2 regions of the Paenibacillus apii genome follow, and region 1 is predicted to be linked to the other one. Evidence: a T-box and tRNA genes for the amino acid it is inferred to sense, from the RefSeq annotation. Region 1 holds a T-box; the other holds one or more tRNA genes.

Region 1 (10,205 bases):
CACCTTAAAAAAGGCGGTTCCCCCCGTTATAAACGGAAAAGCTCCCCATTAGCTAAACAGGTTATTATGATTTCGCCTGTCTATCTAAAGGGGAGCATATCAGTAAGTGTACCGGGGAATTACTGCCCTTTCCCGCGCTTGACCCACCACAGCGGGGCGCGGAACGCCAGATTGATCAGCAGCACGACGATAACGAGCACCGCCGCCGATTTATCGGCAATCTGCTTGGCATCCTCGACAATCGCTTCGGATTGCACATACCATAAATGCACGGCCAGCGTCTCTCCCGGAGAGAGGAGATTGAAGTCCCACATTTCCCCCGAGGTGCTGAGGCCTGCCGTCAGGATAATTACCGCCGATTCCCCGAATGCGCGGCCGGCGACCAGGCAGATGCCCGTAATGATGGACGGGAGCGCGACGGGCAGCACGATTTTACGGATGCAGTAAAATTTCGTCAGACCCAGCGCATAGCCCGCCTCGCGCAGCTCGTCTGGAACAGCCCGCACCGCTTCCTCCGTTACCCGCGCCAGCATTGGCAGATTCAGCAGCGCCAGACTGACGCCGCCGCCGAGAATGGTCAGGCCAATTCCGAAGTACTCCGCAAATATCGCCAGACCGAGAAGACCGAAGACAATGGAAGGCACGGACGACAGAGATTCGACGCAAATCCGCAGCGCTCCGGTAAAAGCGTTGTCCGGTGCATACTCCGCCATATAAATCCCCGCGCCCAGACCGATCGGAATCGAAATGACCAAGGAGATCAGCAGGATATAAAAAGAGTTGAACAGCACGGGGCCAATGCCGCCCCCGATATCAATCTCCTCGGGCTGGCGGATCAGAAAGGAGAAATCGAGGCCAGGCAGCCCTTTGCTCAAGATGGTGAACAGCAGCCAAAAAATAAGGAGCATCACCAAAGCCCCGAGGCCGTAAAAGCCCCATGTCGCCAGCTTGTCAAACCGGATGGACCGTGCCGTGTGCCGCGAACGGGAGAAGCTGCTCATTTACCCTTCCCTCCTTTTGCGTCCCAAAAAACGGACAATCAGTATTAGTAAGAACGAAATCAACAATAGCAGGAAAGCCATCATGTGCAGGGCATAGTTCCAGGTGGAATCGAATTCCACGTTGGAAATCTGCATCACGATGTTGCTCGTTAACACCGACGCCGGTGTAAAGAGAGTCTTCGCGAGCTGAGGCGTGTTGCCGATTACCATCACGACAGCCATCGTCTCGCCGATCGCCCGCGTCATCCCGAGAATCACCGCCGTCAGAATTCCTCTGCCGGCAGCCGGCAGCACCACGCGCATAATGACCTGCAACCGGGTGGAGCCGAGCGCATAGGCGGCATCGCGGTACTTGCGCGGCACAGCGGTGATCGCATCGTCGCTGATCCGGGCAATGGTCGGCAGCACCATCAGCGCCAGCACGAGCGCCGCCGCCAGCAGGCCGTCCCCGAGGCCTTCCCCGCTGGCTCGCCGAAGCAGCGGCAGGAGAACGGTCAAGCCAAGATAACCGTATACAATAGAAGGAATGCCGACCAGAAGATCAAGAATCGGACGGATCAGGCGCTTGAGCCAGGCCGGCGCGATTTCGGCGGTCAGCACCGCCATACCCACCGAGACGGGAACCGAAATCAGCAGCGTGAGCGCGGTAAGCGACAAGGTGTTCAAAATAAAGGCCGCTGCCCCGAACCGGTCTTCCTCCGGCGTCCAGTCGAACGAGAGGAAGAATTTGACCGGCGAGACCTGACCGAAGAGCAGCAGCGCCGTTTTGCCGATAAAGAGAATAACCAGCGCCAGTACGAAACAGAGCGCCAAAATACTGAACAAGAAATAATAGCGGGCAGCGGTATTTGCAAGCAAATGCCGGAGATGGCGTCTGCCCGAAACCGCCTTGGTACGGATGCTTTGTACCGCAGGGTTCGGTTCATAGGACTGTTGTGCCATGCTGTTTCCTCCCAAGAAGAAACGCCTGACGGCGTCTTTCTAAGACGCAGATGCGTTTCTCGCAGAAATAAATGATAAGCGTTTAGCTTAAAAATTTTATATTTTAAAAAAACCAGCCCCCCATGTGCCGGAGGCTGGCCGTATAATGACGCTCTTCCGAAAAAATTGTGCTAAATTACTTCATTGCCGAGATCGGAATGAACTTGAGTTTTTTCAGCGAACCCTGTTGGAACTTCTTGCTTTGTACATAGTCGATGAACGCTTTAACGGCGCCAGTCGGCTGTCCTTTGGTCATGTAGTAGCCATATGCCCAAATTTTGTAAGAACCGTTAATGACGTTGTCCGTAGTAGCCGCTACGCCGTTAAACTTCACAGCCTTCACGTCGCCGCTAACGTAGACCAAATCAATATAACCGATAGCGTTTGGAGTCGTTCCCACAGCTGTTTTCATATCGCCGCTGGAGCCAACTTCTTTATAGTTCTTCTCTTTCTTCACGATATCGCCGCCCGCCAGAGCCTTGGCCTGGTAGTTAACGCGTGTGCCGGAGCCGAAAGCGCGGGTAATGACGACGATATCCGCGTCAGCGCCGCCGACTTGCTTCCAGTTCGTAATTTTGCCGGAGAAAATGCCCTTCAGCTGCTCGGTAGTCAGGTTGTCTACACCGACATTCTTGTTCACGATAGTAGCAAAAGGAATAACCGCAACCTTGTTCGCTACTTGTCCGCTGAATGCTTTAAATCCGGGAACATCGATACTGGCATCCCAGTCGCACGCGCCGATGTCGGCGATGCCTTTCTTCACGGCTTGCGGTCCGGTAACGGAGCCTTTGCCTGAAGCGGCGATTCTCACCTTCGGATTCATTCTTTGGAATTCCTTAGCAGCCTGCAGCGTCAGCGGCAGCAGAGCTGTCGAACCGTTAACCGTAATTTTACCCGACAGCTTTCCCGCTGCGGATGCTCCTCCTGCGAAAGATGCCGAAACGGCAAACACGGCAGCCAAAGCTGTAAATGTGACCTTTTTGAAAAATTTCATGACTGATTCTCCTCTCGGCTTCTAGCCGTCCAAATTAGTTGTCGTTCTGAAAAAACGCCTTATCTCGTCAACTGCACGGATTTGCCGTTCTCGATTGTAATCAGCTTTCCGCCTGTGATTACTGCCAGTTTGCTTCCGTCGGCGGAAACCGCAACTTCGGAAATGTCGGCTTTCGTGCGGAACAGTTCTTGTGCCGATCCGGATGCCGAAACGGAATAAAAGCGGGAAGTGCCGTCAGCAGCCGTTCCGGATGCGATTATTCCGCCGGCAGCGGCCTCGGCCCAGTTCACTTCGATATCCAGCGCAATATTGGCGGTCGTACCGTCCGGCTTCACTGTCTTCAGCGTGTTGACCGTTTTGCCTTCAGGGTCCGCGCTCAAGTAGACTACCGTTCCGTCAGCCAGAATTTCCGGATACAGCTTGTTGTCGTCCGAAGTGGTCAGAGCGGCCGGCTTCGCGCCCTTTGTTGAAAGGTCAAGCTGATACAGCTGCTCTCCCGCCTTGCTATAGTCGACCGTCAGGGAATCTTCCGTGCTGTCGGCGTCATTTTTGGCGGTTCCGGTAATGTTGACGATGTAGACCGCTCTCTTGCCGTCCGCGGAAATATGCAGTTCGGATTTGTTCTCCACCTTATCGGCCAGCAGCTCCGTTACAGTGCCGATATCAACCGAAATCTGAGAAATCTTCTCCTGCTTGTCCCCTTGGATAAAATAGATGATCTTGCCGTCTGCCGACCAGGTAAGATCTGTCTTGGTGGAGGTATCCGTTCCGACAGGTTTCACCGCACCCGAAGTCAAATCAATGACGTACAGCAGTCCGTTCTCATCGGTGAAAGCACCGTAACGACGGTCGCCAGAAACTGCGAAATCCGAGGCTTTGTCATCGCTCGAGAACAATCCAAAGCTGCCCGGATTTGCCCCAAACTTGTAAATTTGCGTCGTTTCGCCTTCCAGGTTCGCCAGAACCGTTCCGTCAGCGGCCCAATGGATCGTATCAAATTCGCCTTGCGGACGCGCCGTGCCAAGAATTTGCAGCGGGCTGCCGAACAGCTCTCCGCCCAGACCGTTAACGATTGCGCTAAGTTCAACGTACAGCTTGCCGCCGTAAACGGTCGGTGCTGTCGTAAAATTGTATTTTACGCTGTCGAGCGTGTAGCTCTTGGAGCCGGCTTTCAATTTAATCGTATGTACTCCTGCCTTGTCCTTCAGCACCAGGCTTCCCGACTCATTAGCGATGCTTGCGCCGAGGGAAGCGGCCAGTTGGCTGATGGAATACAGCTTATATCCGCCGGCGTCTACCGTTTTGAAACTGGTTTGGGCGCCGTTTACCGTCCAAGCCTTAACTCCTTCTTTAACTTTTACCGTTGCCTTAACGGATGCTTTAACGGCGGATGGTTTGCTAACCGGTCCTGCCGCCGCGTACACGCTTGCTTCGCCTGCCGAGACCAGAAGTGCCGAAGCCATCAGTACGCCTAACAACTGATTTCTTTTCAAATGAATTCACCCTTTTTCATATAGGTAACTGCTAAAGTTATTTTCCGCCCTGGTTGTAAAATCTGTTGCCGAGAAATATTTTCCAAAGATGAAGTTGTCCAAATTTTTCATGTGGCTTCGGCCGGATTTCAGCCGTTTTGTTAACTCAAAATTAACGCGGGAAAAAGGATTTACAATTGGCGCTGCCTGATTTAATATATTGAGTGAGTACTCACTCATTTTGATGAAGAACGGAGAGATTCGCATGAACCGTGAAGCCCCGGTGATTAAAGTGGAGCATATTCGCAAAGCCTTCGGAAGCAAAGTTGTCCTGGAAGACATCAGCCTTGAGGTGCATAAAACCGAGACCTTCGGCCTACTGGGTCCTTCGGGCTCCGGTAAGACGACGCTGGTCCGGCTGCTGACCGGAATCGATGAAGCCGACTCGGGGGAAGTCCATGTGCTGGGAGTGAAGGTTCCCAAGCTTTCGCTGCTTTCACAAATCGGCTATATGGCCCAGTCCGACGCCTTGTACAGTGAGCTGAGCGCCAAGGAGAATCTGGAATTTTTCGCTTCGCTGTATGGATTGAAGAAAGAACAGAGAAACCGCCGTATTAAAGAAGTTATTGAGATTGTAGGTCTGGAAGAGCATCTCCGCAAAAGAGTCGATCAATACTCCGGGGGGATGAAACGCCGGCTGTCGCTGGCCATCGCGCTGCTGCACGAACCTCCACTGCTTATTCTGGATGAGCCGACGGTCGGGATCGATCCGGTGCTGCGAATGTCCATCTGGAAGGAGCTTAGAGCTCTGAATGAACGGGGAACGACCATAGTGCTGACGACCCACGTGATGGATGAAGCCGAAAAATGCGACCGGCTCGGAATGATCCGGGAAGGCCGCCTGCTTGCTGAGGACACTCCCGCCAATCTGCTTCAGGCTACGGGTTCATCTTCTATTGAAGAAGCATTTTTATATTACGGAGGTGTGCGTCCATGAGAATCCGCGCTCTTACGCTGCGTATCTTGCGGCAGTTCATTCACGACAAAAGAACGATGGCTCTGATGTTCGCCGCCCCCCTGCTCGTTCTCAGCCTGATGAGCCTCGTGTTTGGCGGCAATGCCTATAAACCGAATATCGGCTTGTCGGGTCAAGCGGCCGTCCTGTCGGAAGCGCTGGCCAAACATGACGCCAAGGTTGTGAAGTATGACTCGGAGGAAGACGGGGTTCAGGCGCTGAAAAACGGAACAATCGACGCAATGATCACCGCGGGTAGCGGCGCTCCGAAGGTCATACTGGAAGGAAGCAATCCGACTGCCAATCGGGCCGTTATGCAGGCGCTGGAGCAGGCGACAAGGGACCTGGGGGCAACCGGGCCAGCTCAGGCGCAGGGACAAAAGCCACAAGGACAACAGGCGCAGGGACAGCAAGCTCTTGGACAACAGGTGCAGGGACAGCAGGCACAGGGACAACTGGCGCAGGGACAACAGGCACAGGGACAGCAAGCACAGGGGCAACAGGTGCAGGGACAGCAAACGCAGGGACAGCAAACGCAGGGACAGCAAGCTCTGGGACAACAGGTACAGCCTGCCGTCCAGCCGCAAGTCAGCTACCTGTACGGCTCCGCGGACATGAAGACCATCGACCGGTTCGGACCGATTATGATCGGCGTATTCGTGTTCTTTTTCGTCTTCCTGATTGCCGGGGTCTCCTTTCTTCGGGAACGGACGACAGGGACGCTGGAGCGTCTCCTCGCCACTCCGCTTAAACGGTGGGAAATCGTCATCGGCTATGTTATCGGCTTCGGTATTTTTACCGTGTTCCAGGCCCTGCTCATTTCCTGGTTCTCCATTCAGGTGCTGGGCATTATGATGGCCGGGAGCTTCGGCTATGTCCTGCTGATCACGCTGCTGCTGTCGATGACGGCTCTGACGCTCGGCACGCTGCTGTCGGCTTTCGCCGGGAACGAGCTTCAGATGATTCAGTTCATCCCGCTTGTCATTGTGCCGCAGATTTTCCTGAGCGGACTGTTTCCGCTCGACACGCTTCCCCTGTGGCTTCAGCGGATCGGGTATGCCACTCCGTTATACTACGGGGCGCAAGGAATGATGGATGTGATGATCCGGGGCAAAGGCTGGACTGCGATTGAAACCGATGTGGTTGTGCTGATCGCTTTTTCACTTCTGTTCATGATTCTGAACGTGCTGGCCCTCCGTAAACACCGCAAAATGTAACTTAGTTCCGCAAATATGGTAAGATAAGCTGATAAAGTCTGGAGGGTGGCCATGATGACCGAACATTTTTCTGCCAACAACAATACGGAAGACTGGGCTCAAGAACTGCTTGCCCTTGGCGGTGAAGAGAAAATGACGCCGAAGCAGGTTGCGATTTTGCAGGCAGCCGTGGATGTGTTTGCGGAAAAAGGGTATGCGGGCACGGCGACCAGTGAAATCGCACAGAAGGCCGGGGTGGCGGAGGGAACGATTTTTCGCTACTACAAGACCAAGAAGGACCTGCTGCTGTCCATTGTAGGGCCGACGATGAGCCGTCTGCTCGCCCCTTTTGTCATAAGGAATTTTGGTAATTTGCTGGATAAATCTTTTGACAGCTACGAGGACTTCCTTCGCTCCCTGATCCGGAACCGGCTTGAATTTGCCCGCAAGAACTTCAAGATCCTGCAAATCCTCATTCAGGAAATCCCCTTTCATCCGAACCTGCGCGAGCAGTTCATGGAGGATATTATGAGCAAGGTTTTTGAAAGGATTTCCGCCCAAGTCGAGCACTTTAAGCAAAAAGGGGAAATCATCGATATCCCGGCACCGACCTTAATTCGCTTTACCGCATCCGCAATTATCGGCTACATCATGACCCGCCTTCTGCTGCAGCCGAATAAAGAATGGAACGACGAGGAGGAAATCGAGCTCCTGATCCGGTTAATTGGACACGGCATCGCGGCTGACCCCGGAGACCGGAGCGTCTAAGGAGCATACCTGCAAAGGCGGCTTCGACCCCCCAAAAAAAACCCGTCAGGCCTTCAGGCCCGGCGGGATTTCACGTTAAGCGGACAATTAATTATACACACCAAGCTTTGGTAATGATCACGAGCAGAATGAACAGTACCAGAATCGCGCTTGTCGAAGTCATGCAGCCCAGGTCTCTAGCTTCACCCACGATAATTCCTCCTCTGCATTGGGATATGTCACCAGATTATGCAGCAGCTGTCATGCCCGTCCGGGAATTTCGGCAAACAAATGAAACGAAGAATCCATTGCTTTTTCCCAAGAAATCGATTATAACAAGAAGAAACATTGCACGTACGATTGAACAACATATTCACAGACAGTCGATGATCGGGAGATTAGTGAAGGGCCCCTGATGCCCAGCGAGCCGGGATGGTGGAAGCCGGCGGCAGACCTTCATGAAGCGCACCCGGGAGACGGACTTCCGAAACGAAACCTCAGTAGGAAGCCCCGGTACAGGTCCGTTATCCTATAAGCGGCCAGGCCATCCGGTCTTGGCAAGTAGAGTGGTACCGCGAGAACACAAGTCCTCGTCTCTTTTTGGAGACGCGGGCTTTTTTTATTATCAGAAGGAGGTTGTGAGGATGTTATTAAGCCGGATCATTCAACAAGCGATGGAGCAAAGTGTTACGCGTGTCATGGAGCGTCTTGGGGCGAAGATTCCAGAAGGGTTGACCGTGGCCGTGGAGCAGCCGGCGAACCCGGAGCACGGTGATTATTCAAGCAATATTGCCATGCAGCTTGCCAGAACTCTGCGGAAACCGCCGCTTGTCATTGCTCAGCTGATCCGGGAGGAACTGGAGGCATCGGGTCTGGCGGAGGGCTTGCTAGAAAAAGCGGACACGGCCGCTCCAGGCTTTCTCAACGTTCATATCCGCTGGAGCGCGTGGGCCGGACGCCAATTCGAGCTTCCTCCGGCGCCGGGGGAAAAAGTGATCATCGAGCATACCTCCGTCAATCCTAACAAATCGATGCACATCGGCCATCTTCGGAATTCCTGCATCGGCGACACGCTCGTGCGCATGTTAAGAAAAATTGGTTATACGGTCGAGGTCCACAACTATATCGACGATCTGGGCAACCAGCTGGCGGATACCGTCGTCGGTCTGCTGAACGTGCCTTTAAGCGGTAAGCATGTCCGGTTCGGCGATTACTGCTGGGACATCTACTCGGCAGTGAACCGGGAATATGCCGTGAATCCGGAGCTGGCGGCCAAACGCGCCGAAACGCTGCATGAGCTTGAGGAAGGGACGGGAAATGTCGCCTGGCTCGGCAGCCTGACCGCCGAACGGATCGTTCGGGAGCATGTGGAGGAGATGAGGCCGTTCGGCATCGAATACGATCTGCTCGTCTGGGAAAGCAGCATTGTTCGGGAAGGATTCTGGGCAGCGGCGTTTGAGCGGCTGCGGGAGACGCCTTATTTTTACCGGGAATCGGAAGGCAAGCTTGCGGGCTGTTGGGTGCTGAAGCAGGGAACGGAACCGGGAGCGCAGGATGCCGAGCACACCACGGATAAGGTGCTAGTGCGTTCGAACGGGATTTTGACCTATACGGCCAAGGATATTGCCTACCATCTCTGGAAATTCGGGCTGCTGGACAAGGATTTCACCTATAAAAAATTTACAGAAGGGCTGTATACGACGGTACAAGGGGGAGATCATCTCCCGCTCGGTAGAGCAGATATCGTCATTAATGTCATTGATTCCAGGCAGGAATATCCGCAGACAATGGTTAAAGAGGCGCTCCGTGCGCTCGGATATTCGGCTCAATCGGATAAGCTCCATCATGCGGGATACGGCGTCGTTTCCCTTAGTCCCGCTTCGGCCGCCGATCTCGGCATCGATATTTCGGACGGCAAAGCCTCATACGCCATGTCGGGGCGTCAGGGCATTGGCATCAAGGTGAGTGATCTGATTCGTCTTATGGAGGACAGCATTAAGCGGGCCCGCACCGATCAAAGCGGACTCCCCAGCCGGGACATCGCTATTGCCGCGATCCGTTACTACCTGCTGCGCTTCAACCTCGGTACCGAGGTCGTGTTCGATCTGCGTCAGGCGACGGAAATATCCGGCAACACTGGCGTGTATTTGATGTACTCCTACGCTCGCGCGGTCAGCGTCCTGGCAAAAGCCGCGGATATCACCCCGGAAATAGTGGCAGAAGCTTGTGCTTGTATACCGGACCCAATGGAAAAAGCCGAAGCCGCGCTGCTGCGGCATATCGCTTTTTGGCCCGACACGCTCGATGCGGCCGGACGGGAGCTCGCGCCGAATGTGGTCTGCGGTTACACGCACACGCTCGCCACGCTGTTCAACAATTTCTACTCCGCCTGCCCGATCCTGAAGGCCGAGCCCAAGCGGCTGCGCTTCAGACTCTGGCTGGCCCGGAAATTCGCCGACACGCTGAAGGATGCACTGGATGTGCTGGGACTGCCCGCACCGGATCGGCTGTAGGATGTGCTGATTGGGAGGGGAGCTGTTACGGTGAGGTAGAAGATCCGACTTTAGGAAAGGATTCGTTTCTGTGATGGCGGCTGATTTGGAGGGAGTTTGTTACGGTGTGGCAGAAGATCCGACTTTAGGAAAGGATTCGGTTCCTGTGAAAGCGACTGACTGGGGTTGACTCCGTCATGCTACGCCAAGCACCGCGCGCTGGGACCTTCGCGTGTTGGCAGGAACCAATTTTGCGAATGGATTCGGTTCAGTGATTGAGCTACTTGGGTTACTTTTTCCAATTCAC
Region 2 (12,877 bases), on a different contig from region 1:
GGCATCCTCCGTTATGTGGGGCGCAGATGACGCTATCCGCAGTCTGATCAAGGATGCCAGAGCCATGCTTATGCCTTATAGGGGCCGGAAAACAGAGGTGATCGAGGCGCTGTCCCGAATCATTCGGGAAGTAAACGAAATGATCTTTAAGGAAGAGCAGATTCTGCTGCCTACTGCGCTTGAGAAGCTTACGGAAGAGGAATGGCTTGGCATTGCCAAGGCGAGCGCCGAAATCGGCTACTGCCTGTCGGTACCGGAAGAGGAATGGGTGATGGAACACAAGGCTGCTGGAGTAAAAGGAAATGTAAATTGAAGGACGGACTGTAGTCTCCTTGAACCGGAGGCAGTGTAGGCCATCTCGCCGCAAGGCGGGTGGCTTTTTTTGTACTCATTTTTCCTTATCATACCACTTTTGGCCTTTCAGAGTCGTATCTGACCCGGGTGTGCCGCCTTTCCTTGACCGCAGGGAACGCTTCTATTATAGTGGGTATCGTGGGATTTACTATTTTAGTTTAGAGAAGGTGGCTTGTTACATGTCGGAAAATATCTACGTAGGCGTGGATTTGGGCGGAACCGCAATTAAGGTGGGCATCTGCAATGACGAAGGACATTTACTGCACACCTATGAAGGGCCTACTGGAACCCAGGACGGTGTCCATACCGTCATTGACAACATCGAAAAGTATGTGCGTCAAATTGTCGCTGATTCACCTTATGAATGGGATCAGCTTGTCGGTGTTGGAGCGGGAGTAGCCGGTTTCACGAACATTCGTGAAGGCATTATCATTCTTGCGCCTAACATAGGATTCAGAGACGTGCCGATTCGTTCCATTTTGGAAGATCGCTTGAACAAGCCCGTCAAAATAGACAATGACGCCAACGTGGCGGCGCTTGGGGAAGCCTGGAGCGGGGCCGGGCGCGGCATCGAGAACTGCGTATGCTATACGCTCGGAACCGGCGTTGGCGGCGGCATTATTATAAACGGTAAAATTTATCAAGGCTTCTCCGGGCTTGCCGGTGAGCTGGGTCATATTTCCGTCGTTCCCGATCTGGAAGCCATTCAGTGCGGCTGCGGGAAGATGGGTTGTTTGGAAACCGTTTCCTCGGCAACGGGCATCATTCGCATGGCGAACGACGCCGTAGCGCGGGGCGACCGCACGACGCTTGCATCGGTGGACAAAATTGCCGCCAAAGAAGTGTTTGATGCGGCCAAAGCCGGGGACGAAGTGGCGCTGCGCATCGTCAACCGTGCTGCCTTCTATCTTGGCAAGTCGATGGCGGCGGTTGCGGCTGTGCTGAATCCCGAGGTATTCATCATCGGCGGCGGCGTATCGAAGGCCGGAGAAATTCTGTTTGAAGAAATCCGCCGCGTGTACGCGCAGCTTGCCCCTGATCCGCTGCAAAAGGATGTAAAAATTATCCCAGCCCTCCTCGGCAACGATGCAGGCATCGTCGGCGCCGCCGGCCTTCTGCTGCGTTCTTAGGACCCGGAAATTATTCATACACTAATTCTAGGGAGGGAAGCTTAATGACCGAAGAGGAGAAGATTCCGTCGACTGCGGCCACCCTGATCATCATTACCGGAATGTCGGGAGCGGGCAAGACGATCGCCGTACAGAGCCTCGAAGATCTCGGATTTTTCTGCGTCGATAATCTTCCGCCCGTCCTGATTCCCAAATTTGCGGAGCTGATTGAACAGTCCAAGGGGAAGATCGCCAAAGTGGCGCTCGTGATTGACCTGCGGGGCCGCGAGTTTTTTACCGCCCTGTCGGAATCTCTGCATTTAATCAAGGAACAATTTACGATCGGCTGCGAGATTCTGTTTCTGGACGCCACCGATTCCGTATTGGTGCAGCGCTACAAGGAGAGCCGTCGGCGCCATCCGCTTGCTCCGAAGGGCATGCCGCTCGACGGTATCCGGCTGGAGCGCAATATGCTGCAGGAGCTCAAGGATTCGGCTACGCAGGTTATTGATACAAGCAATATGAAGCCTGCCCAGCTCAAGGAGAAGATCGTCTCCCGTTACTCCCATTTGGGGAAAAGCATGCTTTCCGTCAATATCACTTCTTTCGGCTTCAAATACGGCATTCCAATCGACGCGGATCTTGTGTTTGACGTTCGCTTTTTGCCTAATCCGCATTATGTGGACCACCTTCGGCCACACACGGGACAAGACAGCGATGTATATGAATATGTTATGAAGTGGCCCGAGACGCAGGCGTTTCTGACGAAGCTGCTCGATATGCTGCATTTTCTCATTCCCCAATACCGCAAGGAAGGCAAATCCCAGATCATCATCGGCATCGGCTGCACGGGCGGCAAGCACCGCTCTGTGGCCATTTCTGAATATTTGGGCAAGATGCTGGGGATAAGCGAGACGGAAATCATATCGGTCAGCCACCGGGATGCCGAACGCGACAGGCATTAAGGAGAGAAGGGATCTAATCGTGGCTGAACAACCTGGACAGCGTCCGCGAGTCGTCGTCATGGGCGGCGGCACCGGCCTGTCCGTTATGCTTCGCGGCTTGAAAGAGAAGCCGCTGGATATTACCGCTATCGTAACGGTTGCCGATGACGGAGGAAGCTCCGGCATTCTGCGGAGCGAGCTGCAAATGCCGCCCCCAGGCGATATCCGCAACGTATTAACCGCGATGGCCGATGTCGAGCCGCTGATGGCTGACATTATGAAGTATCGCTTCAGCAGCGGAGAAGGTCTTGCCGGACACAGTCTCGGCAATTTGATTTTGGCCGCGCTTACCGATATATCCGGCGATTTCGTCACCGCTGTCCGTGAGCTGAGCCGGGTCTTCGCCGTAAGGGGGCGGGTGCTGCCGGCCGCCGGCGAAGCGGTTGTGCTGAGCGCGGAGATGGTGGACGGCACCATAGTTAAGGGAGAGTCGAAGATTCCGGAAGCCGGGAACAAGATCAAGCGGGTCTTTCTCGAGCCGCCTGATGTCGAACCGCTGCCGGAGGCGTTGGAGGCGATCCGGTCCGCCGATGCGATTCTGCTCGGCCCTGGCAGCCTGTACACCAGCATTTTGCCGAATCTGCTTGTGCCGAAACTTGCGGAGGCCGTTGTCGCCTCATGCGCGGTGAAGATGTTCATCTGCAACGTAATGACCCAACCGGGGGAAACTGATAACTACACCGTGAGCGATCATTTACAGGCCGTGTACGATCATATCGGCATGCATCTGTTCGATTATGTCGTCGTGAACAACGGCGAAATCCCGCCCGAAGTGCAGCGGAAATATGCCGAAAAAGGGGCGAGCCCCGTAGAACTGGACCAGAATGCGATTGATGATCCGCGATATGAGCTGATTGCCGACAAGCTGGTTTTGTTCCGTACCTATTTGAGGCATGATACAGATAAACTGAGCCATCATATTTATAAGCTCATTCAGGATTGGATAACACGAAAGAGGTGAGGACCTTGTCTTTTGCGGCGCTAACCAAAAAAGAACTGACGATGGTTGAGAGCGGCTCGTGCTGCGAGAAAGCGGAAATGTCGGCGCTGATCCGGATGAACGGATCGGTGCAGCTTTCAAGCAAAAGGATCGTCCTCGACATCTCAACAGAAAATGCCGCGATTGCAAGGCGGATTTATTCCTTGCTTAAGAAATATTACCAGGTTCATACCGAGCTTCTCGTGCGTAAAAAAATGCGTTTGAAGAAAAATAACGTCTATATCGTCCGCATCCCCGCCCGTGTGCAGGAAATCCTGAACGACCTCAAAATCGTCTCGGAGGGCTTCATGTTTACGGATGGCATCGACGAAAGCATTGTCCGCAAGAACTGCTGCAAACGCGCGTATCTGCGCGGCGCCTTTATGGCGGGTGGATCGGTGAACAACCCCGAAGGTTCGTCCTACCATCTGGAGATCGCCTCCATGTATGAGGAGCACTGCAAGGCGCTGGTGAAGCTGGCCGGTGAGTTTCATCTCAACGCCCGCTGCATCGAGCGCAAGAAGGGATTCATCCTCTACATCAAGGAAGGCGAAAAGATCATCGAGTTCCTCAGCCTGATCGGCGCCCACCAGGCGTTGTTCAAATTCGAGGATGTGCGCATTATGCGCGACATGCGTAACTCTGTCAACCGGATTGTGAACTGTGAGACCGCGAATCTCAACAAGACGATCAGCGCGGCAGTGCGCCAGATTGAGAACATCAAGTTTCTGGAGAAGGAAATTGGGCTTGAGAATTTGCCAGACAAGCTTCGCGAAGTGGCTGAGGTCCGTCTGTCCCATCCCGATATCAATCTGAAGGAAGTCGGCGAGATGCTGAAAGGCAACGTCAGCAAATCCGGCGTCAACCATCGGCTTCGGAAGATCGACGAGCTGGCTGAGAAGCTTCGGAGCGAATGATTATTTTCTTCTAGTGTCGTTTAGGTTATAATGATATAATATGATAAAATTTACTGTGAAATTTTTGGGCACATCTTAATTAGGGGGTAAGCGTTTCATGACAAAGCACCCGGTAGTCGTCCGGTTGAAGACGGGGCTCCATGCTCGGCCGGCAGCGTTGTTCGTGCAGGAAGCCAACAAGTTCTCATCTGAGATTTTCGTCGAAAAAGACGATAAAAAAGTTAACGCCAAAAGCATCATGGGGATTATGAGCCTTGCGATCAGCTCCGGCACGGAGATTTATATCAGCGCTGAAGGCGCGGATGCCGATCAGGCCGTAACCGCGTTGACGAGCCTTGTCAGCAAGGAAGAGCTGGAGAATCAGTAACAGTATTCGCAGCACAGCCCTATTTATGGTATGACCAAAAAGCCCGTTGAGGGCTTTTTTTATTTTTGTCCCCATGCAACATTTGCCAGGCCTTCTCGTCTAGTAGGTACAACCGCTAGTCGCGCAAATCATGAAGGAGGATGGCAAAAATGAAGAAATGGATCAAGTCGGTCCTGTCCGTGTTTGTTGCAGGAAGCTTAATGGCGGGGGGCGTGGCGCTAAGCGGCGCATTCGATCAGCCGGAGAAGGCTTTTGCCGAAGAGGTGCAGAAAAATATCGTCAGTGTCGTTGGCAAAGGGGAACTGTCGATGAAGCCGGATATCGTCTATCTGTCGATCGGAGTCGATACTTCGGCGTCAACCGCCCAGGAGGCCCAGAAGACCAATGGAGCGAAAATTCAAAAATTGACGGCGCTGTTCAAGAATACGTGGGGCATTAACGGCAAGGATATCCAGACGAGCGAATTCTTTGTACAGCCGAACTATACGTATAACGACAAGGAAGGCCAGCAGGTGAAGGGGTACAATGCGCATCATGTTTTGCAGGTCGCATACCGTGATCTGAACAAGGTGGGCTCGCTGCTCGATGCGGCTTCCGAGGCGGGCGCCAACAATATCGGCAATGCCCGTTTTGCGGTTGAGGACACTTCGGCGTTCGAGGCGCAGGTCATTGAGAAGGCGATGGCCAACGCCGACGTGAAAGCGGCAGCGATTGCTAAAGCCGCCAAGAGAACGCTCGGACAGGTCCTGACCGTCAGCCAGAACGACGGGGGCGCGGGCCCGATATTATATGAACAGAACGCCAAAATGATGTACGGCGCCGCCGATAGCGCCGCCAGCACCGCGGTCCAACCGGGAGAGGTGAAGATTACCACGCAGCTTAACGTGATCTATCAGCTTAACTAGCAGGCCGGACAACTAACGAGATGATAAGAGGCTTTTATCGCAGAATTGGACGCGAAAAAGCCTCTTTGCTGTCACTTTACAGGCGATATAATGGATAACATAGGCAGCGAAATGACATCAATGTAGCTTAAAAAGGAGAATGGTACCATGAACAAAACGAACAAGCTTGCACGCACATGGGGAGCCGGAATGTTGGCGGCAGCGCTGCTGCTGGGCGGGACGGTTGTTTCTGCCGGAACGGGTGAAGCCGCGCCGGTCAAGGCTAAGGTTAAGGCCGGTTATTCTCTGGTTGCCTTGAAGTACAATGGAACCCTTACGATGCAGCAGGGCATTTTTAGAGAAGGAAAGCTATGGATTCCGGTGACTTTTTTGAAAAATACTCTGGGCATGCCGATCACCTATAACAAGGCGGAGAACAGCTATACCGCCGGGCAGGGAATCCGTCAGACCAAGCTTACGGTTACCGTATATGGAATTTCTATTGCGGTTAATGGCTATTTTATCAACGAGTATGAGGGCCGCAGCTTCAATAACCGCCTTTACGTTCCTTTTGGCCTGCTCAGTGATTATCTCGGCTACCGTGGTGACTTTAGCGCTTCTTCCGGCAGATTGAATATAATGAACCGGCCGCTGAACAAGGTGACGGTAACGACGGAGACGTATGCCAAGGAGATCGGGGACTCGGCCATCAGGCTGGATTATCCGCAGATTGCGGGCCTTCCGGAAGCCTCCGCGCAGAAGAGCATTAACGATACGCTAAGACAAGCCGCAATGAGCTTTGCCGAAGACGCCGACAGGGCGATTGCCGAGAAAAGCGAGCAGGACCGTCCGTATGAATTCGACTCGAATTACGTTGTGACCTATAACCAGAACGGTGTGCTGAGCCTGGTCATGGACCAGTACACCTACACCGGAGGCGCTCACGGCATGACGCTGCGCCAAGCCTTTACGTTTTCGCTGAAGGATGGCAAGCGCCTGCTGCTCAAAGACTTGTTCGGAGCCAATCCGAATTACAAAAAGCTGCTGAACGAGAAGGTCGGCAAGCTGTTAAGGGCGGATGAAGGCTATTTTGGCGGTTTCACCGGCCTGAATACGGAGAAATATTTTTACCTTAAAGACGGCCGTGTGGTGCTCTTCTTTCAATTATATGAATATACCCCGTATGCTGCAGGCTTTCCGGAGTTTACCTTTACCTTTAATGAGCTGCTGCCAGACGGAAGCAATCCGTTCACCCGTTCAAAATAGTTGACTGGACTGGATATTCTCCCGTTGCGAGAACGGCTTGCCGTTCATATGCTGAATGGTGACCGAGCCATAAGCGGGGAGGGGAGAATGTAATGGTTTACCACTATGCGGCGATTGGCGATTCGCTGACCACCGGCTTTGGAGCAATGCCCGGAAATGGCTTTGTTCCCGTCTACAGGCGGATGTCGGAAATATCGCTCCGTACTTTTGTCGCTTATACGAACCTGGGAATCAACGGCTTGACTACAGCCGAGCTGAAGAAGCTAGTAAAATACAACCCGCTGTTTCGCCAATCGCTGCGCGAGGCGGATATCATTACGATTTCGATCGGCGGCAACGACCTGATCCAAGTTGCGAAGGCGGGGGGGCAGTCCCACTTGCCGTCTTCGGTCTATCAAAAAGCCCTGAAAGAATCCGGGCGCCATTTTGCCGGTATCATGGGGCAGATTCACCAAGTGAAGGCAGGCGCCGGCAAGCCCTATATTATACGAATTGTCGGATTGTACAATCCGTATCCTACGCTGGAAGAGGCTTCGGGCTGGGTCCGGCAGTTCAACCGCCAACTGGCGCAGTATTGCAGCAAGGAATGCGGTTTTGCCGATATTTACGAAACATTTGCCGGACACGAGCGGGAATTGCTCTCGATCGACCATCTTCACCCGAACGGAAAAGGCTACCGCGTGATTGCCGAGCGGCTGCACTCGATGGGGTATGGAAATCTGCACTCCAATTAACAAAACAAAACACCCTTTGCCCACAATTGTGAACAAAGGGTGTTTTCATTTTTATGGAAGGTTAGGCGCCGACGGAGGTTGTATTCTCGATGACTTTGTCGACAAGGCCGTATTCGGCTGCGTCCGCTGCACTCATGAAGTAGTCGCGGTCCGTGTCCTTTTCGATGCGCTCTAGCGGTTGGCCAGTGCGTTCCGCCAGAATCTTGTTCAGCTTGTCGCGCATTTTCAGGATGCGACGGGCGCGGATCTCGATGTCCGTAGCTTGTCCTTGGGCTCCGCCCAGCGGCTGGTGAATCATAATTTCGCTGTTCGGCAGCGCATAGCGTTTGCCTTTGGCTCCGGCGTTGAGCAGGAAGGCGCCCATGGAAGCGGCGAGACCGACGCAGATCGTGGAGACGTCAGGCTTGATGTACTGCATCGTATCGAAAATCGCCATGCCGGCGGTGATGGAACCGCCCGGACTGTTAATGTACAAGGAAATATCTTTCTCCGGGTCCTCGGCGGCCAGGAAGAGCATTTGTGCGATGATGGAATTGGCTACCACGTCATTGACCTCGGTTCCAAGGAAAATGATGCGGTCCTTCAGCAGGCGGGAATAGATGTCATACGCCCGCTCGCCGCGGTTGCTTTGTTCTACGACCATAGGAATGTAACTCACGTGGAAAACCTCCTTAGAATTAGATCTTCAAAATGGATGTTTCTTCATTAACTCTTACCGTATTACCCACATGATAAACAAATTCAAACAAAAAGTCAAAGAAAGTCAAACTGTCCTCACAAAAAAAGCGCCATCTCATGGCGCTGGGTTAAATACACAAGGTTTGGTTAATCAAATAATGTGGCGCGCCCGCCAAGAATCGAACTTGGATCTCAGGCTTCGGAGGCCTACGTCATATCCATTGGACCACGGGCGCAACAGAAATTATTATAATATAAAATTCGAAGCATTGCAACTCCCAATTATTGATACAGATCTCTGGCAGCGATCTTTCGTCAACGCAATGCCAATGTCGATGCGGATGTCGATGCATAAGAAGAAAAGAGGTTGTGAATTCTAGTTTCGGAGCCCTTGCGTTCAGGGCAATATTTGGGTAGAATATTGGTGGGACTTAAAAAGTTAACCCGGGACGTTTTAAGACCATAGAGAAGGGGAAGACGAGAAAGACGAAGTTGCAGGAGTGAAAGCATGCGTAATTTATTGGAAATCCAAAAGCAGCTTCTGCCTGATCTCATGGAAACCCTCAAAAGACGGTATACGATTCTTCATCAGATCCTGTTGTCGGATATTATCGGCCGCAGAACGCTTGCCGCTTCGCTTGATATGACCGAGCGGGTGCTTCGTGCGGAAACGGACCTTCTGAAGTCGCAGGGGCTCATTGAGATCGAGAGTGTTGGCATGCGCATCAGCGATGCCGGACGGAAACTGCTTGATTTGCTCGAGCCTGTGGCCAAAAGCCTCTTTGGCCTTGATGATCTGGAAGAGAAAATTCGTTCAAGCTACGGTTTGAAGAAGGTTATCGTGGTGCCGGGAGATTGTGAGGCTTCACCTTTTACCAAGAGAGAGCTGGGAAGAGCCGGGGCCAGAGCGCTGCTGAGCGTGCTGAATACCGACGATACGGTTGCCGTTACCGGCGGTTCGACATTGTACGAATTGGCGGAGCAGATGACCTCTCCAATGTCCTTGTCTTACAAAGAAGTCTTGATTGTACCGGCAAGAGGCGGGCTTGGAGAGAGTGTGGAATTTCAGGCCAATACCATCGCTTCAACGATGGCCAAGCGGATCGGAGCGCATTACCGGCTGCTGCATGTGCCGGACTTGCTAAGCGAGGATGCCTATCAATCGCTGGCGCATGAACCGAATATTTCAGAAATTGTACAGATTATCCGCCGTTCGAGAATTATCGTGCATGGAATCGGAGATGCTGTGGAAATGACTCGCCGCAGAAACCTGGACGAGGAAACCGTTAGTAAGATCAAGGATGCGGGCGCCGTTGCCGAATCCTTCGGTCACTACTTTAACGAACAGGGCAAGGTCGTTCATTCCATGCTGACCATGGGACTTCGTCTTGAGGATATTCTTCGGACGGAAGTCGTTATCGGCATAGCCGGAGGAAAGCGCAAGGCTAAAGCCATCCACGCCGTGCTAAGGTTCGGCCAAGAGGACATACTCGTCATAGATGAAGCCGCAGCGGCTGAAATCGTCAGGGAGATCGACGAATATAGCGCTGCCTCCGAGCAGATTCGGCATTAGACGAGCATTGGCATTTTTTATGCTTTATACTTAACTTGTTGTCTTGATAAGCCTTAGGCTTGTCTTGAATAAATAAAAACGAATTTTAGGAGGAACTATTCAATGACTGTAAAAGTAGGTATTAACGGATTTGGACGTATTGGCCGCCTCGCATTCCGCCGTATTCAAGACGTGGAAGGAATCGAAGTTGTAGCGATCAATGACCTGACCGATGCCAAGATGCTGGCGCACTTGTTGAAATATGATACAACTCAAGGCAAATTCCAAGGCGAAGTTGAAGTTCATGACGGATTCTTCAAAGTGAATGGCCAAGATGTTAAGGTTCTGGCTAACCGCAACCCTGAAGAACTGCCTTGGGGCGACCTGGGCGTAGATATCGTTCTGGAGTGCACAGGCTTCTTCACTTCCAAAGAAAAAGCTGAGCTTCACCTGAAAGGCGGAGCGAAAAAAGTTGTTATCTCCGCACCTGCTACAGGCGACATGAAAACTGTTGTATACAACGTTAACCATGACGTTCTCGACGGTTCCGAAACTGTTATTTCCGGCGCATCCTGCACAACGAACTGCCTGGCTCCTATGGCCAAAGTTCTGAACGACAAGTTCGGTGTGGTTGAAGGCCTGATGACTACAATCCACGCCTACACTGGCGACCAAAACACACTGGACGCTCCGCATGCCAAAGGCGACTTCAGACGTGCCCGCGCTGCTGCCGAGAACATTATCCCTAACACGACTGGCGCTGCAAAAGCAATCGGCCTGGTTATTCCTGAGCTGAAAGGCAAACTCGACGGTGCCGCTCAACGCGTACCGGTACCTACAGGTTCCCTGACAGAGCTGGTTACTGTTCTGGAGAAGAACGTAACGGTAGACGAAATTAATGCGGCAATGAAAGAAGCTTCCGATCCGGAAACTTACGGCTACACGGAAGACGAAATCGTATCCTCCGACATCAAAGGCCTGACTTTCGGTTCCCTGTTCGATGCTACGCAAACTAAAGTTCTGTCCGTTGGCGACAAGCAGCTCGTTAAGACTGTAGCTTGGTACGACAACGAAATGTCCTACACTGCCCAGCTCGTTCGTACGCTGGAACACTTCGCAAAACTGACTAAATAATTTAAAGATTTTAAATAGCATCATCCATAGAGCGGAAACAGCAGTTCATTGTTTCCGCTCTTTTCCGAAATACAAGACAATCGCAGCACATTTCGCCTAATCGTATGTTATAGTTCTTTCGGAAAAACGGATGCCATCCTTTAGAAGGTCGCAGCCGTTTCTTCTTGATGCAAACTCTATGCGGTGCCCCTGTAATTCCAAGAGTGGAACAATTTCGGGTGTGGAGGTTAAAAGTCATGAGCAAAAAAAGTGTCCGTGATGTAGAAGTAACAGGTAAACGCGTATTCGTGCGCGTGGATTTCAACGTGCCGCTGGAAGATGGCAAAATCACCGACGACACGCGTATCCGCGAGACGCTGCCGACGATCAAATATTTGATCGAGAACGGAGCCAAAATCATTCTGGCGAGCCATATGGGCCGTCCTAAAGGCCAATTCGTCGATTCCATGCGTCTGACTCCGGCTGCGGAGCGTCTGTCCGAGCTTCTGGGCAAACCGGTTGCCAAAGCTGACGAAGCGGTTGGCGATGCGGTAAAAGTGAAAGTTGCCGAACTGAAAGACGGCGACGTTCTGGTACTTGAAAATGTCCGTTTCTATCCGGGCGAAGAGAAGAACGACCCGGAGCTTGCTAAGCAGTTCTCCGAGCTTGCCGATCTGTTTGTCAACGACGCATTCGGCGCGGCGCACCGCGCGCATGCTTCGACCGAAGGCATCGCCCACTATCTGCCAGCTGTGTCCGGACTTCTGATGGAGAAAGAATTGTCCGTACTCGGCAAAGCCCTGTCCAATCCGGAACGTCCTTTCACCGCAATCATCGGCGGTTCGAAAGTTAAAGACAAGATTGACGTTATCGACAACCTGCTGACGCTGGCCGACAACGTGCTGATCGGTGGAGGTCTGTCTTATACGTTCTCCAAAGCTCAAGGCTATGAAGTCGGAAAATCCCTGCTTGACGAGGAAAAAATCGACACCGCTCTTGGCTTTATCGAAAAAGCTAAGAAGCTCGGCAAGAACTTCCTGCTGCCGGTTGACGTTGTAGTGGCCGACAAATTCGGAGCCGATGCGAACACGAAGACCGTCGACATTAACGAAATCCCTGCTGACTGGATGGGCCTGGATATTGGTCCGAAGACCGCCGCACTGTATGCGGACGTCATCAAGAACTCCAAGCTGGTCGTTTGGAACGGACCGATGGGCGTATTTGAAATCGATATTTTCGCAGAAGGTACGAAAGCAGTTGCTGAAGCCTGCGCGAAAACCGAAGGCTACACCGTTATCGGCGGCGGCGACTCCGCAGCTGCGGCTGAGAAGTTCAAGCTGGCCGATCAAATGGACCATATCTCCACCGGCGGCGGCGCATCGCTTGAATTTATGGAAGGCAAGGCTCTTCCTGGTGTAGTGGCGCTGAACGACAAGTAAGAGTTATAAAGGGAGGCAAGCTTTGCTATGAGTAGAACACCAATCATTGCCGGCAACTGGAAGATGTTCAAGACAGTTCCGGAAGCTGAAAGCTTTTTCGCCGAGGTTAAAGGCGCGGCGGAAGTTGAAGGCGTAGAGACGGTAATCTGCGCTCCATTCACCAATCTGCCGGCTCTGACGAAAGCGGCTCAAGGTACGAGCATCAAAATCGGCGCCCAAAACCTTCATTTCGAGGACAACGGCGCTTACACAGGCGAAATCAGCGGTGTGATGCTGAAGGATCTTGGCGTGGACTATGTTATTCTCGGTCACTCCGAGCGCCGCGCTTACTTCGGTGAAACCGATGAAATCGTGAACAAGAAAATGCATGCGGCATTCCGCCACGGCATTACTCCAATCGTATGCGTAGGCGAGAAGCTCGAAGAGCGTGAAGCCGACCAAACGAAGGAAGTTTGCAAAGTGCAAACTGAAGGCGCGTTCC

What was found. The T-box of region 1 lies ahead of G5B47_RS14450 (arginine--tRNA ligase). A T-box ahead of a tRNA ligase gene usually reads a tRNA of that ligase, here a tRNA-Arg.
Region 2: it encodes a tRNA-Arg, which carries the amino acid that the T-box ahead of G5B47_RS14450 (arginine--tRNA ligase) is inferred to sense. The anticodon was not compared.

The regions. Positions count from the first base shown of each region.
Region 1 covers NZ_JAAKGU010000006.1:82,232-92,436, forward strand. Annotated here, with positions in the region: gene pstA (phosphate ABC transporter permease PstA) at 120-1,001, opposite strand; gene pstC (phosphate ABC transporter permease subunit PstC) at 1,002-1,943, opposite strand; gene G5B47_RS14420 (phosphate ABC transporter substrate-binding protein) at 2,119-2,976, opposite strand; gene G5B47_RS14425 (stalk domain-containing protein) at 3,036-4,469, opposite strand; gene G5B47_RS14430 (ABC transporter ATP-binding protein) at 4,714-5,445, shown strand; gene G5B47_RS14435 (ABC transporter permease) at 5,442-6,680, shown strand; gene G5B47_RS14440 (TetR/AcrR family transcriptional regulator) at 6,732-7,427, shown strand; gene G5B47_RS14445 (YjcZ family sporulation protein) at 7,519-7,617, opposite strand; T-box leader at 7,784-8,007, shown strand; gene G5B47_RS14450 (arginine--tRNA ligase) at 8,051-9,919, shown strand.
Region 2 covers NZ_JAAKGU010000015.1:50,874-63,750, reverse strand. Annotated here, with positions in the region: gene G5B47_RS23375 (DUF438 domain-containing protein) at 1-313, shown strand, start outside; gene G5B47_RS23370 (ROK family glucokinase) at 534-1,484, shown strand; gene rapZ (RNase adapter RapZ) at 1,529-2,428, shown strand; gene G5B47_RS23360 (gluconeogenesis factor YvcK family protein) at 2,487-3,428, shown strand; gene whiA (DNA-binding protein WhiA) at 3,434-4,363, shown strand; gene G5B47_RS23350 (HPr family phosphocarrier protein) at 4,461-4,730, shown strand; gene G5B47_RS23345 (SIMPL domain-containing protein) at 4,880-5,635, shown strand; gene G5B47_RS23340 (DUF3298 and DUF4163 domain-containing protein) at 5,783-6,880, shown strand; gene G5B47_RS23335 (GDSL-type esterase/lipase family protein) at 6,973-7,614, shown strand; gene clpP (ATP-dependent Clp endopeptidase proteolytic subunit ClpP) at 7,676-8,272, opposite strand; tRNA gene G5B47_RS23325 (tRNA-Arg) at 8,454-8,528, opposite strand; gene G5B47_RS23320 (sugar-binding transcriptional regulator) at 8,801-9,865, shown strand; gene gap (type I glyceraldehyde-3-phosphate dehydrogenase) at 9,968-10,978, shown strand; gene G5B47_RS23310 (phosphoglycerate kinase) at 11,215-12,396, shown strand; gene tpiA (triose-phosphate isomerase) at 12,424-12,877, shown strand, end outside.